Regions from separate parts of the Kitasatospora sp. NPDC096140 genome, predicted to be linked through region 1. Evidence: predicted binding sites of a transcription regulator. Region 1 holds the regulator's gene; the other holds the start of a gene.
The links. The regulator HrcA, encoded in region 1, represses chaperone genes, less so after heat shock. The targets are predictions, from matches to a motif close to TTNGCACTCNGNNNNNCNGAGTGCNAA.
Positions count from the first base shown of each region.

Region 2: groES (co-chaperone GroES) is a predicted target of HrcA. The motif match lies at 4,245-4,271, and genes of this name have one in related genera.

Region 1 is NZ_JBEOUW010000027.1:19,749-27,108, reverse strand. It holds gene ABT048_RS25970 (S41 family peptidase) at 2-3,268, opposite strand; gene ABT048_RS25965 (16S rRNA (uracil(1498)-N(3))-methyltransferase) at 3,400-4,149, opposite strand; gene dnaJ (molecular chaperone DnaJ) at 4,228-5,370, opposite strand; gene hrcA (heat-inducible transcriptional repressor HrcA) at 5,443-6,477, opposite strand; gene htpX (zinc metalloprotease HtpX) at 6,780-7,360, shown strand, end outside.
Region 2 is NZ_JBEOUW010000004.1:104,551-111,910, reverse strand. It holds gene ABT048_RS05300 (WhiB family transcriptional regulator) at 454-780, shown strand; gene ABT048_RS05295 (LysR family transcriptional regulator) at 878-1,876, opposite strand; gene groL (chaperonin GroEL) at 2,031-3,662, opposite strand; gene groES (co-chaperone GroES) at 3,798-4,103, opposite strand; gene ABT048_RS05280 (hypothetical protein) at 4,353-4,664, shown strand; gene ABT048_RS05275 (THUMP-like domain-containing protein) at 4,759-5,940, shown strand; gene ABT048_RS05270 (polysaccharide deacetylase family protein) at 5,937-6,845, opposite strand; gene ABT048_RS05265 (hypothetical protein) at 6,927-7,205, opposite strand; gene tsaD (tRNA (adenosine(37)-N6)-threonylcarbamoyltransferase complex transferase subunit TsaD) at 7,202-7,360, opposite strand, start outside.

The sequences.
Region 1 (7,360 bases):
GCTACCGCCAGGGCAGCGGCGGCGCCGTGCGGGCCGGGCTCCCGGCGAGCGCGGCCAGGGCGATCCGGACGCCCTCGGCGAGCTGCGGGTCCTCGCCGGCCGCCCAGTGGTGCGGGGCGATCGGCACCTCGACGTCCGGGTCGACGCCGTGGTTCTCCACGCCCCAGCCGTAGTTCTCCAGCCAGAACGCGTACTTGGGCTGGGTGACCAGGGTGCCGTCGACGAGCCGGTAGCGGCTGTCGATGCCGATCACCCCACCCCAGGTGCGGGTGCCGACGACCGGGCCGATCCCGAGCGCCTGGATGGCGGCGTTGACGATGTCGCCGTCCGAGCCGGAGTCCTGGTCGGCGAGCGCGACGACCGGCCCGCGCGGGGCGTCGCCCGGGTACGGCACCGGGCTGTCGGTGTCCCGGCTGACGTTCCAGCCGACGATCCGGCGGGCGAGCTTCTCGATCACCAGCTGCGAGGTGTGGCCGCCGCGGTTCTCCCGGATGTCGACGATCACGCCCTCCCTGGCCATCTCCGAGCGCAGGTCGCGGTGGATCTGGGCCCAGCCGGTGGTCTGCATGTCGGGAACGTGCAGGTAGCCGAGCCGGCCGTCGGACAGTTCGCGCACGGCGGCCCTCCGGCCGGCCACCCAGTCGTGGTAGCGCAGCGCCTCGTCGTCGGCGAGCGGGACGACCACCGGGTGGCGCCGGTCGGTGCCGTCCTTGCCGGCCACGGTCAGTTCCACCGGCTGCCCGGCGGTGCCGGCCAGCAGCGGGGCGGGGCCGGTGACCGGGTCCACCGGGCGGCCGTTGACCGCCAGGACCGCGTCGCCCGGGCGGATCGCCGCGCCGGGCGCGGCCAGCGGCGAGCGGGCCCGCGGGTCGGAGGACTCGCCGGGCAGGATCCGGGCGATCCGCCACTGCTCGCCGTCCTTCACGAGGTCCGCGCCGAGCAGGCCCTGGCGCCGGGCGGGCTCGGTGTGCGAACCGTAGGGCACCACGTAGGCGTGCGAGGTGCCGAGTTCGCCGTGCACCTCCCAGAGCAGGTCGACCAGGTCGTCGTGCGAGCCGACCCGCTCCACCAGCGGCCGGTAGCGCTCCAGCACGCCGGCCCAGTCCACGCCGGCGAGGTCGGGGCGCCAGAAGTTGTCCCGCATCAGCCGGCCGTTCTCGGCGAACATCTGGCGCCACTCGGCGGCCGGGTCGACGGTGACGCGCAGCCGCGCGAGGTCCACGGCGGTCTCGTCGTCCTCGCCGGCCGCCTTGTGGTCGGCCGGGACGATCCGCAGCTCGCCCTCGTCGAGCACGGCGACCCGGCTGCCGTCCCCGCTGACCGCGAAGCCGTCGACGTCGTGCACCAGTTGCTCGACCCGGCGCTTCTTCAGGTCGAAGCGCTCCAGCACCGGCCGCGGCCGTTCGTCCTCCAACGAGGCTGCCTCGTCGCCGAGTTCGCCGAGCAGGGGGACCCTCGTCCACAGCACGCCGTCCTTGGCGGCCCGCAGGGTGCCGAACAGGCCGCCCTCGACCGGGAAGGGGACGATCCGGTCGGCGATGCCGTCCAGGTCCACCCTGGTCACCGGCGCCGAGTCGGTGCCGCCCTCCTCGCCGTCCGCCTTCTTGGCCCGGGGCTCGTCCTCCTCCCCGCCGAGCGGGCGCCCGGCCCGCTGCGGCCCGAACGGGGACGGCGTGTCGGCGGCCAGGGTGATCAGGTACGGGCGGCAGCCGTTGGGGAACGACAGGTCGAAGACGTGCGAGTCGTAGACCGGGTCGAAGTTGCGCACCGACAGGAACGCCAGGTACCGGCCGTCCGCGGTGAAGGCCGGCGAGGTGTCGATGAAGCGCTGCTGGGTGGCCTCGCTGACGGTGCGGGTGGCGAGGTTGGCCAGCACGATCTGGCGCAGCGAGAACGGCCCCAGCCCCGGCACCGGCCGCGACCAGGCCAGCCAGGCGGAGTCCGGGCTGAAGACCAGCCCGCCGACCTCGCCGTCGGTGCTGCGGTCCAGCTCGTGCACGGTGCCGTCGGCGAGCGCCACCAGCAGCACCCGGCCGTCGTGCACGCCGAGCGCGGCCTGCTTGCCGTCCGGGGAGACGGCCAGCGAGTTGACCCGGCCGAGCTGTCCGGCGGCCAGCCGGCGGCGCTCGGCGCCGTGCACCGCGGGCGCGAACTCCAGGGCGTCCTCGCCCTCGGCGTCGGACACCCACAGCACGCCCTGGGCGCCGTCCTCGCCGGGCACCACCCGGACCAGCCGCCCGCGCACCCCCGGCGTCTCGTCCAGCACCCGGGCCGGGCCCTCCCGGTGGGTCAGCCAGTGCACGCTGCCGCGCACCACGACGGCGCTGGCCCGGCCGGTGCGGTCGGGGGCGACGGACTCCAGCCAGTGCGCGGCGGGCACCGGCCGGGGGCGCAGGCCGGTGCGCGGGCCGGCCAACCGGACCTCCAGGCGGCGCGGCTCGGCGCCCTCCAGGTCGTCCAGCAGCCAGACGTCGCCGGCCCGGTGGAACACCACCCGGGTGCCGTCGGTGGCGGCGTTGCGGGCGTAGAAGCCGTCCGGGTCGGCGGTGTGGCGGCGCAGGTCGGAGCCGTCCGGGAGGCTGGACCACAGCTCGCCGACGCCCTCGTGGTCGGACAGGAACGCGATCCTCCCTCCTTGCCCGCCATCGGGCAGGAGGGGCCCAGCGACCCACAGCGGCGAGGACAGCTGGCCGTCCAGCTCCTCGTGGACGCGGACGAACTCGTCCCGGCCGATCCACAGCTTGCCGGCCCGCCCGCCCCGGTAGCGCTTCCACCAGGCCGGTTCGCGGATCGCCGCGCTCGCCAGCAGCACCCGGTCGCCGCCCGGTTCGAAGGCGATCCCGCCGATCGGCCCGTACGGCAGCCGGGCGGGCTCGCCGCCGTCCAGCGGCACGGCGTGCGCCCAGGTGCGGCGCAGGGTGGCCTGGCCGGCCGTGGTGGTGGCGATCGGGCGGCCGTCTTCCGTCCAGCCCTGCACCCGGGTCTGGCCGCTGCCCCAGTGGGTGAGCCGGCGCGACGGGCCGCCGTCCACCGGCACCACGTGCACCTCGGGCGCGCCGTCCCGGGCGGAGGTGAAGGCGATGTGCCGCCCGTCCGGGGAGAACCGGGGATCGTGGACCGGCAGGTGGTCGGCCGTCAGCCGCCAGGCCCGGCCGCCCTCCAGCGGGGCGAGCCACAGGTCGTTCTCGGCGACGAAGGTGACCAGGTCGCCGTGCAGGTGGGGGTGGCGCAGGTAGGCGCCCGCGGGGGTGCTCAGGAAGTCCGTCACGCGGCCAGCGTAGGCACGTGCGCGTACGAGCCGCCGGGCTTTTCGGCAGAGTCGGGCCGGTCGGGCGAGCCCGCTGGACGCCGCCGCGGGGTCGTAGTACGGGCCCCGGCCGGGTGCGGGCCGGACGGGCCTCAGGCCCAGCGGCCGGTGCGCCCGAGCAGCAGCGCGCCGGCGGCCACCCCGGCGGTGGAGGTGCGCAGCACCGAGGGCCCCAGCCGGTACGGCCGGGCGCCCGCCTCGGCGAACGCGGCCAGCTCCTCCGGGGAGACCCCGCCCTCCGGGCCGACGACGAGCACGAGGTCGCCGCTGCCGGGCAGCGCGGCGTGCGCCAGCGGCTCGGCGCCCTCCTCGTGCAGCACGGCGGCGAACGCGGCCCGCGCCAGGACGGGAGCCAGCTGCCTGGTGGTCATCGGGTCGTGCACCTCGGGGAAGCGCAGCCGGCGGGACTGCTTGCCCGCCTCGCGGGCGGTGGCCCGCCACTTGGCGAGCGCCTTGGCGCCGCGCTCGCCCTTCCACTGGGTGATGCAGCGCGAGGCCGCCCACGGGATCACCGCGTCCACGCCGACCTCGGTCATGGTCTCGACGGCCAGCTCGCCGCGGTCGCCCTTGGGCAGCGCCTGGACGACGACGATCCGCGGCGCGGGCTCCGGCTCGCGGCGCACCGCGGTGACGGCCACGTCGATCGCGTCCTTGCCGAGCACCTCGGCGACCGTCCCGTCCACGCCGAGTCCCAGCCCGTCGGCGAGGGTCACCGCCTCGCCGGCCGTCAGCCGCTTCACGGCGGCCGCGTGCCGGCCCTCCGGGCCGTCCAGGCGCACCAGGGTGCCGGGCGCGGCGGTGGCGATCCGCTCGGTCTCGACGACGAAGACGGGCGCGGTCATGCGGGGAACCTCCGGGAGGGGGTGGATCGGGCACGCGAAAGGGGTGCCGGGTGGTCCCCGGCACCCCTCCGCGGACGGCTACCGGCCGTTGAAGGCGTCCTTCAGGCGGGAGAACAGGCCCTGCTGGCCCGGCGCGAACTGGCCGGACGGCCGCTCCTCGCCGCGCAGCACCGCGAGGCGGCGCAGCAGCTCCTCCTGCTCGGCGTCGAGCTTGGTGGGCGTCTTCACCTCGACGTGCACTATCAGGTCGCCCCGGCCGCCCCCACGCAGGTGGGTGATGCCGCGGCCGTGCAGCGGGATCGACTGGCCGGACTGGGTGCCGGGCCGGATGTCGACCTCCTCCAGGCCGTCCAGGGTCTGCAGCGGCACCTGGGTGCCGAGTGAGGCCGCCGTCATCGGGATGGTGACGGTGCAGTGCAGGTCGTCCCCGCGCCGCTGGAAGATGGCGTGGGTGGTCTCGGCGATCTCGACGTAGAGGTCGCCGGCCGGGCCGCCGCCGGGGCCGACCTCGCCCTCGCCGGCCAGCTGGATCCGGGTGCCGTTGTCGACACCGGCCGGGATCTTGACGGTCAGCGTGCGGCGGGCGCGGACCCGGCCGTCGCCGGCGCACTCCGGGCACGGGGTCGGCACGACGGTGCCGAAGCCCTGGCACTGCGGGCAGGGGCGGGAGGTCATGACCTGGCCCAGGAAGGACCGGGTGACCTGGGAGACCTCGCCCTTGCCGCGACACATGTCACAGGTCTGCGCGGTGGTGCCGGGGGCCGCGCCCTCGCCGCTGCAGGTGGTGCAGGTGACGGCGGTGTCGACCTGGAGTTCCTTGGTGGTGCCGAAGGCGGCCTCCTCCAGGGTGATCTCCAGCCGGATCATGGCGTCCTGGCCGCGGCGGGTGCGCGAGCGCGGGCCGCGCTGGCCGGCTGCGGCGCCGAAGAAGGCGTCCATGATGTCGGAGAAGCCGAAGCCCGCCGCGCCGGCGCCGAAGCCGCCCGCGCCGCCACCGCCGCCCGGGGACAGCGGGTCGCCGCCGAGGTCGTAGACCTGACGCTTCTGCGGGTCGGAGAGCACCTCGTAGGCGGCGTTGATCTCCTTGAACCGCTCCTGCGTCTTCGGGTCCGGGTTGACGTCCGGGTGCAGTTCGCGTGCCAGGCGCCGGAACGCCTTCTTGATCTCGTCCTGCCCCGCATCCCGTCGGACGCCGAGTACCGCGTAGTAGTCCGTGGCCACCAAATGCTCCGCTTGTTCCGCCTGTAGTAGTGCTGCGACTGGACGCCGTTGGTCGTCCAACGGCGACGTTTGCTACGACTCGGCCAGGATCTGACCCACGTACCGCGCTACCGCCCGCACCGCCCCCATTGTGCCTGGGTAGTCCATCCGGGTCGGACCGATCACACCCAGTTTGGCCACGCTCTCGTCGCCCGAACCGTAACCGACGGACACGACCGAGGTGGAATTCAGCCCTTCGTAGGCGTTCTCCCGCCCGATCCGGACCGTCATCGCGGCGTCATTGGTCTCACCCAGGAGGCGGAGCAGGATGACCTGCTCCTCCAGGGCCTCCAGCACCGGCTGGATGGTGAGGGGGAAGTCGTGGCCGAAGCGGGTCAGGTTGGCCGTGCCGGCCAGCATGATCCGCTCCTCGTTCTGTTCCGCGAGCGTCTCGAACAGGGTCGCCAGGACCGTGCTGACGGTCGGCCGGTCGGCCGGCTCGAACATCGCCGGGAGTTCCTCCAGCACGCCCGGGACCTCCGGGAGGCGGCGGCCGGCGGCTCCGGTGTTGAGCGCCGTCCGCAGGTCCGCCAGGACGGTCTCGCCGACCGTGCCCGGGCAGTCGACCATCCGCTGCTCGACCCGGCCGGTGTTGGTGATCAGCACCAGCATCACCTTGGCCGGGGCCAGCGCCACCAGCTCGATGTGCCGGACGGTCGAGCGCGTCAGCGACGGGTACTGCACCACCGCGACCTGCCGGGTCAGCTGGGCGAGCAGCCGCACGGTGCGCGCGACCACGTCGTCCAGGTCGACCGCGCCGTCCAGGAAGTGCCGGATCGCCCGGCGCTCGGGGGCGCTCATCGGCTTGATCTCGGCGAGCTTGTCGACGAAGAGGCGGTACCCCTTGTCGGTCGGGATGCGGCCGGCGCTGGTGTGCGGCTGGTGGATGTAGCCCTCCTCCTCCAGCGCCGCCATGTCGTTGCGGACGGTCGCCGGCGAGACCCCGAGGTTGTGCCGCTCCACCAGGGCCTTGGAGCCGACCGGCTCCTCGGTGCCCACGTAGTCCTGCACGATCGCGCGGAGCACGGCGAGCTTGCGTTCGTCCAGCTGGCGGACCTCACCGGCCATGGGGCACGCACCTCCGTCTTCGCACGTTGTCCGTCTGTGTCCCTGTGTGTCCCTGTGTGCTGCAGCGGGCCGCTCCGGGAGGCCCCGGTTTTGGCACTCTGAACACACGAGTGCCAAAACCGTACCTGCCAGTGTAAGGCCCGGGTCCTACGGCAGGAACGGCTTGACCGGCGTGATCCTGCCCGCAGTTCCGGGTACGGCCCGCGGGGCCCCGCCCGTTCACGGGTCACCGGCGCGCGGGTGGTGCCCCGGGGCCGTCCGGGTGGGAGCATCGGAAGCGACGGCGAATGGAGGAGCAAGCGATGTCGAGCTCGGGCCAGCACACCCGTTTCGCGCCCGACCGCGGCCTGACCGGCCGCATGGTCGCGACGATGTTCGTGATCGGGCTGCTGTACGTCGGTTTCACCGGCCTGCTGATCGCGCTGCTGCGCGGCGCCTGGCCGCTGATCGTCCTGATCTCCGGCGGGCTGTTCGTGGCCCAGTTCTGGTTCAGCGACAAGATCACCGAACGGGCCATGGGCGCCCACCAGGTGACCCCGGAGGAGTTCCCCCAACTGCACGGCACGATCGACCGGCTCTGCGCCCTGGCCGACATGCCCAAACCGCGCGTGGCGGTCGCCGACAACGACATGCCCAACGCCTTCGCCACCGGCCGCAACCCGCAGAACGCGGTGGTCTGCGTGACCACCGGCCTGCTGCGCCGGCTGGAGCCGGAGGAGCTGGAGGGCGTCCTCGCGCACGAGCTGTCGCACGTCGCCCACCGGGACGTCGCGGTGATGACGATCGCCGGCTTCCTCGGCGTGCTCGCCGGCGCGATGACCCGGATCGCCGTGTACGGCGGGTTCATGGGCGGCGGTCGCAACAACAACGACCAGAACGCGGC
Region 2 (7,360 bases), on a different contig from region 1:
CCCGCGATCGTTCCCGACGTCCGGCGCCCGCTAACCGCCTCCGCACTTCCAACGACCGTCACTCGAATGAGTTACGGCCTTCGGGGCCATCTCCACCACTGTACGTGGCCAACCCATTACCGATCAGCCGCATCGCGGTGCACACGCCGCACTTTTCCGCAGCTCGCGCGCGGTCGGCGTACGACCCGCACACCGATTCGGCATGTCGTGCGCCCGTCGGCCACCCGATTGCCACGCCCGCGCCCGCCGAGGACCCTTGCCCACTTTGCCCGTTTTTATAGCTTTCGTATGGTCATTGACTGTTGTGCCAGTGTGTGGGTGACTTGTCCATGGAGTTGCCTTAAGTCATATTTCCAGGTGTCCACACCAGTGCATCGAAGCCCCGCCGTATCGCTCGGCCGCAGCCCGCCGAGCGCCCGGCCGACGGCCGACGGCCTCTGAAGGGAATGAGCCATGGCAGATTTCTCCCGCCTCCCCGGTCCCAACGCGGACCTCTGGGACTGGCAGCTCTCCGCAGCCTGCCGCGGCGTGGACAGCTCGCTCTTCTTCCACCCCGAGGGCGAGCGCGGGGCCGCGCGCAGTTCGCGCGAGGCCAGCGCCAAGGAGGTCTGCATGCGCTGCCCGGTGATCGCCGAGTGCGCCGCGCACGCGCTGGCGGTCCGCGAACCGTACGGAGTCTGGGGCGGGATGACCGAGGACGAGCGCGAGGAGATGCTGGGACGCTCGCGGCACCGGCTGGTGGAGGTCCCGCTGACCCCGCCCGCGGTCGCGCAGCGCTAGACCCGCCTCCGCGACGCGCCGTGAAGAAACGTTTCTTCGCGGCGCCTCAGGCCGGTCACGGCCGGTACGGGACCTGCGGGAGTTCCGTCACCCGCCGTCAGCGGGCGGCCGCCGCCCCCGCCAGCCGCTCCAGCATCAGCGCCACGGCCGGCACCTCGGCCAGGTCCGGCAGGGTCAGCGCGACCACCTGTCGCACCGCCGGCGCCCCCGAGGCCGTCCGCACCGGCACCGTCGACACGCCGTCAGGGCGCACCGACTGCAGCGCCAGCCGCGGCAGCACCGCGACGCCCAGCCCGGCCGCCACCAGGCCGACCACCGCCGGGTAGTCGTCGGTCGCGAAGTCGATCCGGGGCTCGAAGCCCGCCCCGGCGCACAGCTCCACCAGGTGCCCCCGGCACTGCGGGCAGCCGGCGATCCACTGCTCCCCCGCCAGCTCGGCCAGCTCGACCGGCCCGCCCCGCCCGGCCAGCGGGTGGGCGGCCGGCAGCAGGCCCACCAGCGGGTCGTCCAGCAGCGGGGTGACCACCAGATCGGACCAGTCGGTCCCGGCGGTCAGCTGCTGGGCCTCCAGGTTGGCCTCGGCCCGCGCCTCGCGCGGCGTGCCGTGCGCCGGCGGCGGCAGCACGACGGCGCCGTCGGACTGCGGGTAGCGGAAGGCCAGCGCGATCTCGCACTCGCCGCCGCGCAGCATCGCCAGCGACTCCGGCGGCTCCGCCTCGACCAGCGACACGCGCACCCCCGGATGGCCGTCCCGCAGCCGGGCGACCGCGGGCGGCACCAGGGTGGAACTCGCGGTCGGGAAGGACACCAGCCGCACCCGGCCGGCCCGCAGCCCGGCGATCGCGGCCACCTCCTCCTCGGCGGCGGAGAGCCCGGCCAGGATCCCGGTGGCATGCTTGAGCAGGACCCGCCCGGCCTCGCTGAGCTGCATCCCGCGGCCCGAGCGGACCACCAGCGGGGTGTCCACGGACTTCTCCAGGGCCTTCATCTGCTGGCTGATGGCGGGCTGGGTGCACCCCAGCTCACGAGCGGCGGCGGAGAAGGAGCCGGTGCGGGCGACGGCACGCAGGACGCGCAGGTGGCGGGCCTCGATCATGCCTTAGTTATAAGGCAATCTTTGCGTTCTGCAAAATTCTACTGATGGTTGAAGCGGCCACGACCCGGCGGACGACCGGGCGGACGACGGCCGGAGGCCCGGCCCGCGTCCCCTCGCGGGGTGCGGACCGGGCCTCCGGTCAGTCGTTCGGGCCTCAGTGCGAGTGGCCGTGACCGTGGGAGTGGCCGTGACCGTTGTCGGCCTCCTCCTCCTTCTTCTCCACCACGAGGGTCTCGGTGGTGAGCAGCAGGGAGGCGATCGAGGCGGCGTTCTCCAGGGCGGAGCGGGTGACCTTGACCGGGTCGATGACGCCGGCCTTCACCAGGTCGCCGTACTCGCCGGTGGCGGCGTTGTAGCCCTGGCCGATCTCCAGCTCGGAGACCTTGGAGGTGATGACGTAGCCCTCCAGGCCGGCGTTCTGGGCGATCCAGCGCAGCGGCTCGTGCAGCGCCTTGCGGACCACGGCGACACCGGTGGCCTCGTCACCCGACAGGCCCAGGCCCTCGTCCAGCACCTTGGCGGCGTGGACCAGGGAGGCGCCACCGCCGGCGACGATGCCCTCCTCGACCGCGGCGCGGGTCGCCGAGATGGCGTCCTCCAGGCGGTGCTTGCGCTCCTTCAGCTCCACCTCGGTGGCGGCGCCGACCTTGATGACGCAGACGCCGCCGGCCAGCTTGGCCAGGCGCTCCTGCAGCTTCTCGCGGTCCCAGTCGGAGTCGGTGGCGGCGATCTCGCCCTTGATCTGGGCGACGCGGCCGGCCACGGCCTCGGCGTCACCGGCGCCGTCGACGACGGTGGTCTCGTCCTTGGTGATGGTCACGCGGCGGGCGGTGCCCAGCACGTCCAGGCCGACCTGGTCGAGCTTGAGGCCGACCTCCTCGGAGATGACCGTGCCGCCGGTCAGGGTGGCCAGGTCGCCCAGGATCGCCTTGCGGCGGTCACCGAAGCCCGGGGCCTTGACGGCGACGGCGTTGAAGGTGCCGCGGATCTTGTTCACGACCAGGGTCGACAGCGCCTCGCCGTCGACGTCCTCGGCGATGATCAGCAGCGGCTTGGAGGCACCGCCCTGCAGGATCTTCTCCAGCAGCGGCAGCAGCTCCTGGATGGAGGAGATCTTGCCCTGGTTGATCAGGATGTACGGGTCCTCCAGGACCGCCTCCTGCCGCTCCGCGTCGGTGACGAAGTACGGCGACAGGTAGCCCTTGTCGAACTGCATGCCCTCGGTGAAGTCCAGCTCCACGCCGAAGGTGTTCGACTCCTCGACGGTGATGACACCGTCCTTGCCGACCTTGTCGATCGCCTCGGCGATCAGCTCGCCGACCTGGGTGTCCTGGGCGGAGAGGGACGCGACGGCGGCGACGTCGTCCTTGCCCTCGATCTCGCGGGCGACGGACAGCAGGTGCTCGGAGACGGCGGCGACGGCCTTGTCGATGCCCTTCTTCAGGGCGGCCGGGCCGGCACCGGCGGCGACGTTGCGCAGACCCTCGTTGACCAGGGCCTGGGCCAGCACGGTGGCGGTGGTGGTGCCGTCACCCGCGACGTCGTTGGTCTTGGTGGCGACCTCCTTGACGAGCTGCGCGCCAAGGTTCTCGTACGGGTCGTCCAGCTCGACCTCACGGGCGATGGTGACACCGTCGTTGGTGATGGTCGGGGCGCCGAACTTCTTGTCGATGACGACGTTGCGGCCCTTGGGGCCGATGGTCACCTTGACGGTGTCGGCCAGCTTGTTGACACCGCGCTCCAGCGAGCGGCGGGCGTCCTCGTCGAACTGCAGGATCTTCGCCATGTTCCCTATTCCCTCGGGGCTGCGGCCGGCCCACCGGCCGCCGAACTACGTGAACCAACAACCACGCCCCGGGCCCCTGTCACTTGGGACACGGATCCGGGGCGGGTCGGAACGACTTACTTCTCGATGCTGCGTTTACTTCTCGATGATGGCGAGAACGTCACGAGCCGAGAGGACGAGGTACTCCTCGCCCTGGTACTTCACCTCGGTGCCGCCGTACTTCGAGTACAGGACGATGTCACCGACGGCGACGTCGAGCGGCAGACGCTGGCCGTCCTCGAAGCGGCCCGGGCCGACGGCCAGGACGACGCCCTCCTGGGGCTTCTCCTTGGCGGTGTCCGGGATGACCAGGCCGGAGGCCGTGGTCGTCTCGGCGTCGAGCGGCTGGACCACGATGCGGTCCTCAAGCGGCTTGATGGCAACCTTGCTGCTGGTGGTCACGTCCGAGCTCCCCTTCGGAGATTACGGGGTTTTCTAACGGGTAGGGGCGAGCCTGCGGGTCTGCCGTCGCGGGGGTCAGACACACGTCTTCGCGTTAGCACTCCCCCGGTGGGGAGTGCCAAGGACGACCATAGGGCCGTGTTAGCACTCAGTCAACCAGAGTGCCAACGGCGCGCCCGGACAGCCCCGGCCGAGGGATGAGTACCCGTACTCATGTGCGACCGTCGGCGCCCTCGGCACACTCGTGCCATGACCGACACCCCGGTACGCCTCGGCCCGTCCGACGCGCAGGACGCCGTGCTCGCGGTGGCACTCCTGCCCGTACTGGCCGCCCTCCCGCTCGGCGCCTTCTGGCTGGGCGCAGCGGTGGCCGAAGCCTTCGGCTCCGACAGTGGCGGCTGCGTCGCCTACGGCGCGCTCTGCGCCCTGGTCATCGGCTGGGGCGTGCCGGTCGCCGTCGCCGTGCTCGGCGAACGGGCCGACTACCGGCTGCTGCCGATCTCCGCCGCGGTCGCCCCCTTCGCCCTGCCCGTCGTGCTCTGCCTGGCCGCCCTCGGATGAGCACGCCGCCCGCCGTCCGCGGGGCCCGAGCCGGGCTCCGCCCGCTCGCGCCCGCCCCGGGCACGGCGCCGCGCCGACCGGCGAGAATGACCCCGTGGACACCGAGAACCTCCAGCCCCTGCTGACCCCCGAGGGCCAGGCCCTGCTCGCCGAGCTGCGCGAGTTCACCCCCGAGGAGGAGCTCGCGCTGGCCACCCGGCTGCGGCGGGAGCACCCGGCGGAGCTGGTGTCGGCGGCCTTCGGGCAGGCGCGGCTGCGGCAGCGGGCGCGCGCGAAGTTCGGGGCGGACGCCGACCTGATGTACTTCACGCCCAACGGGGTCGAGCAGTCCACCCGGCGCAGCGTGGCCGAGTGGCGGGCGCGACGGTTCGCCGAGCTGGGCGTACGGCGGCTGGCGGACCTGTGCTGCGGCATCGGCGGGGACGTGCTGGCGCTGGCCCGGGCGGGCATCGAGGTGCTGGCCGTCGACAAGGACCCGGCGGCCTGCGCCGCCACCGCCGCGAACGCCGCCGCGCTGGGCCTGGCCGAGCTGGTCGAGGTGCGCTGCGCGGACGTCGCCGAGGTGGACGTCGCCGGCTACGACGCGGTGTTCACCGACCCGGCCCGACGGACCTCGCGCGGCCGGGTGTTCGACCCCGAGGCGTACGCCCCGCCGCTCTCCTGGGCGATCGAGGCCGGCCGGCGCACCCCGATCGGGGCGCTGAAGGTCGCACCGGGCATCCCGCACGAGGCCGTCCCGGCGGACGCCGAGGCCGAGTGGGTCTCCGACCACGGCGACGTCAAGGAGGCGGTGCTCTGGTTCGGCACCAGGGCCGCCGGCCCGCACCGCGCCACCCTGCTGCCGCACGGCGACAGCCTCACCGGCGGCGATCTGCCCGACCCGCCGGCCGGCCCGGTCGGGCGCTACCTGTACGAGCCGGACGGCGCGGTGATCCGGGCGCACCTGGTGGCCGAGGTGGCCGAGCAGGTCGGCGGCCGGCTGATCGACCCGAAGATCGCCTACCTGACCTCGGACGAGCTGGTCGCCACCCCGTACGCGCACGCCTTCGAGCTCACCGACGTGATGCCCTTCCACATCAAGAAGCTGAAGGCGCTGCTGCGCGAGCGCGGGGTCGGCACGGTGGTGATCAAGAAGCGCGGGATGGCGATCACCCCGGAGGAGCTGCGCCGCCAGCTCAAGCCCTCCGGGCCGAACACCGTCACGGTGATCCTCAGCCGCACCGACCACGGCCCGCTGATGATGCTGGGGCAGCCGGTCCGGGCCTCCGGGGCCTAGGAGGCGGGGGCCTGGATGTAGTCCTCCAGCCGCGCCACCGAGAAGCCCTGCTCCTGGATCCGGGCCAGCAGGTCGCCGAACATCTGGGTCATCGTGGCGCCCTTGAGCTCCTTGGGGCCGCGGAAGTGCGCCAGGATGATGTCGCCGGGCTTCAGCTTCTTGTCCCCCGCCTGGTACTGCATGTCGTGGATCTGCATCGACTCGCGCCACAGCACGACCGCGCGCGGGCCGCACTGCTGCACCGCGGTGTTGAGCGTCGGGGTGTTGGCACCGTCGCCGAACGGCGGGCGGAACAGCAGCGGCGCGGTGCCGTACTGCTGGGTGAGCGCGGCCTGGTCGTCGCAGACCTCGGACTTCTGCTTGTCCGGCGACAGCTTGCTCATCACCGGGTGGTCCACGGTGTGGTTCTGGATGTGGTTGCCGAGCGCCTGGAGCGGCTTGAAGTAGCCGTAGTCGTTCTTGACGATGTCCTTGGTCAGGAACATCGAGATCGGCACCTTGAGGTCGGTCAGCATCTCGACGAACTTCGGGTCCTTCTCGGCGCCGTCGTCGATGGTGATGAAGACCACCTTGTCGGTCGTCTTCACGTCGCTGAACACCGGTACCGGGCCGGTCCGTTCGAGCTTGATGGGCTTGTCGGCGGGCGGCGCCGGGGCGGGCGGGAGCGGGGTGAGGTTCCACTTCGCCCAGGCCGCCGCGTTCGCGCCCGCCGGGGCGGCCCCCGGGGTGGCGGCCGCGCTGCTCGGGGCTGCCGCGGCCGGCTGGGGCGTGCCCGACGCCGCCGACGTGCCGGCCGGCGCGGTCGTGCCGCCGCCTCCGTTGTCGCCGCACGCGGTGGCGAAGGCCAGCAGGGCCAGCGCCCCCGCCGCGTACGTCCTGGTCCTGCTCCGCCCGTCCCTGCTCACCGCACCGCGCTCCCGGTTCCCGTTCAGCTTTCTATCAGCTGATTCACGGTAGCGGCCGGGGTCGCGGTTCCCGGTGACGACCTATTCGACCTGTTCGACCTGTTCGACGTGCTCGCTGGTGAAGGACCAGCGGTGCACCGGCCGGCCGAGCAGCTCGGCCGGCGGGTCGGCGACCGGCACCGGCACGCCGCTCCACCAGGTGATCAGGAGCACCCGCTCGCCCGGGGCGGAGAACACTTCGAGGCGCTCAAGACCGGCCGTGCCGCGCACCGCGGGCAGCACCGACTCCCGCACCCAGGCGGCGAGTTCGGCCCCGCGGCCGTCCGCCGCCCGGGCCTCCCACATCGCGGCGACGGTCATCCGGCGCCGCCGCCCAGGGCGTCGTAGGCCTGTCCGTGGACGTCCCCGTGCCCGAAGCCCGCGGCCGGCACGTGGACCTCGGTCACCGGCAGCGAGGAGTCGGCGGACAGCTCGAACGCGGACGGCGCACGGTCGCGCCACACCATCTCGGAGCC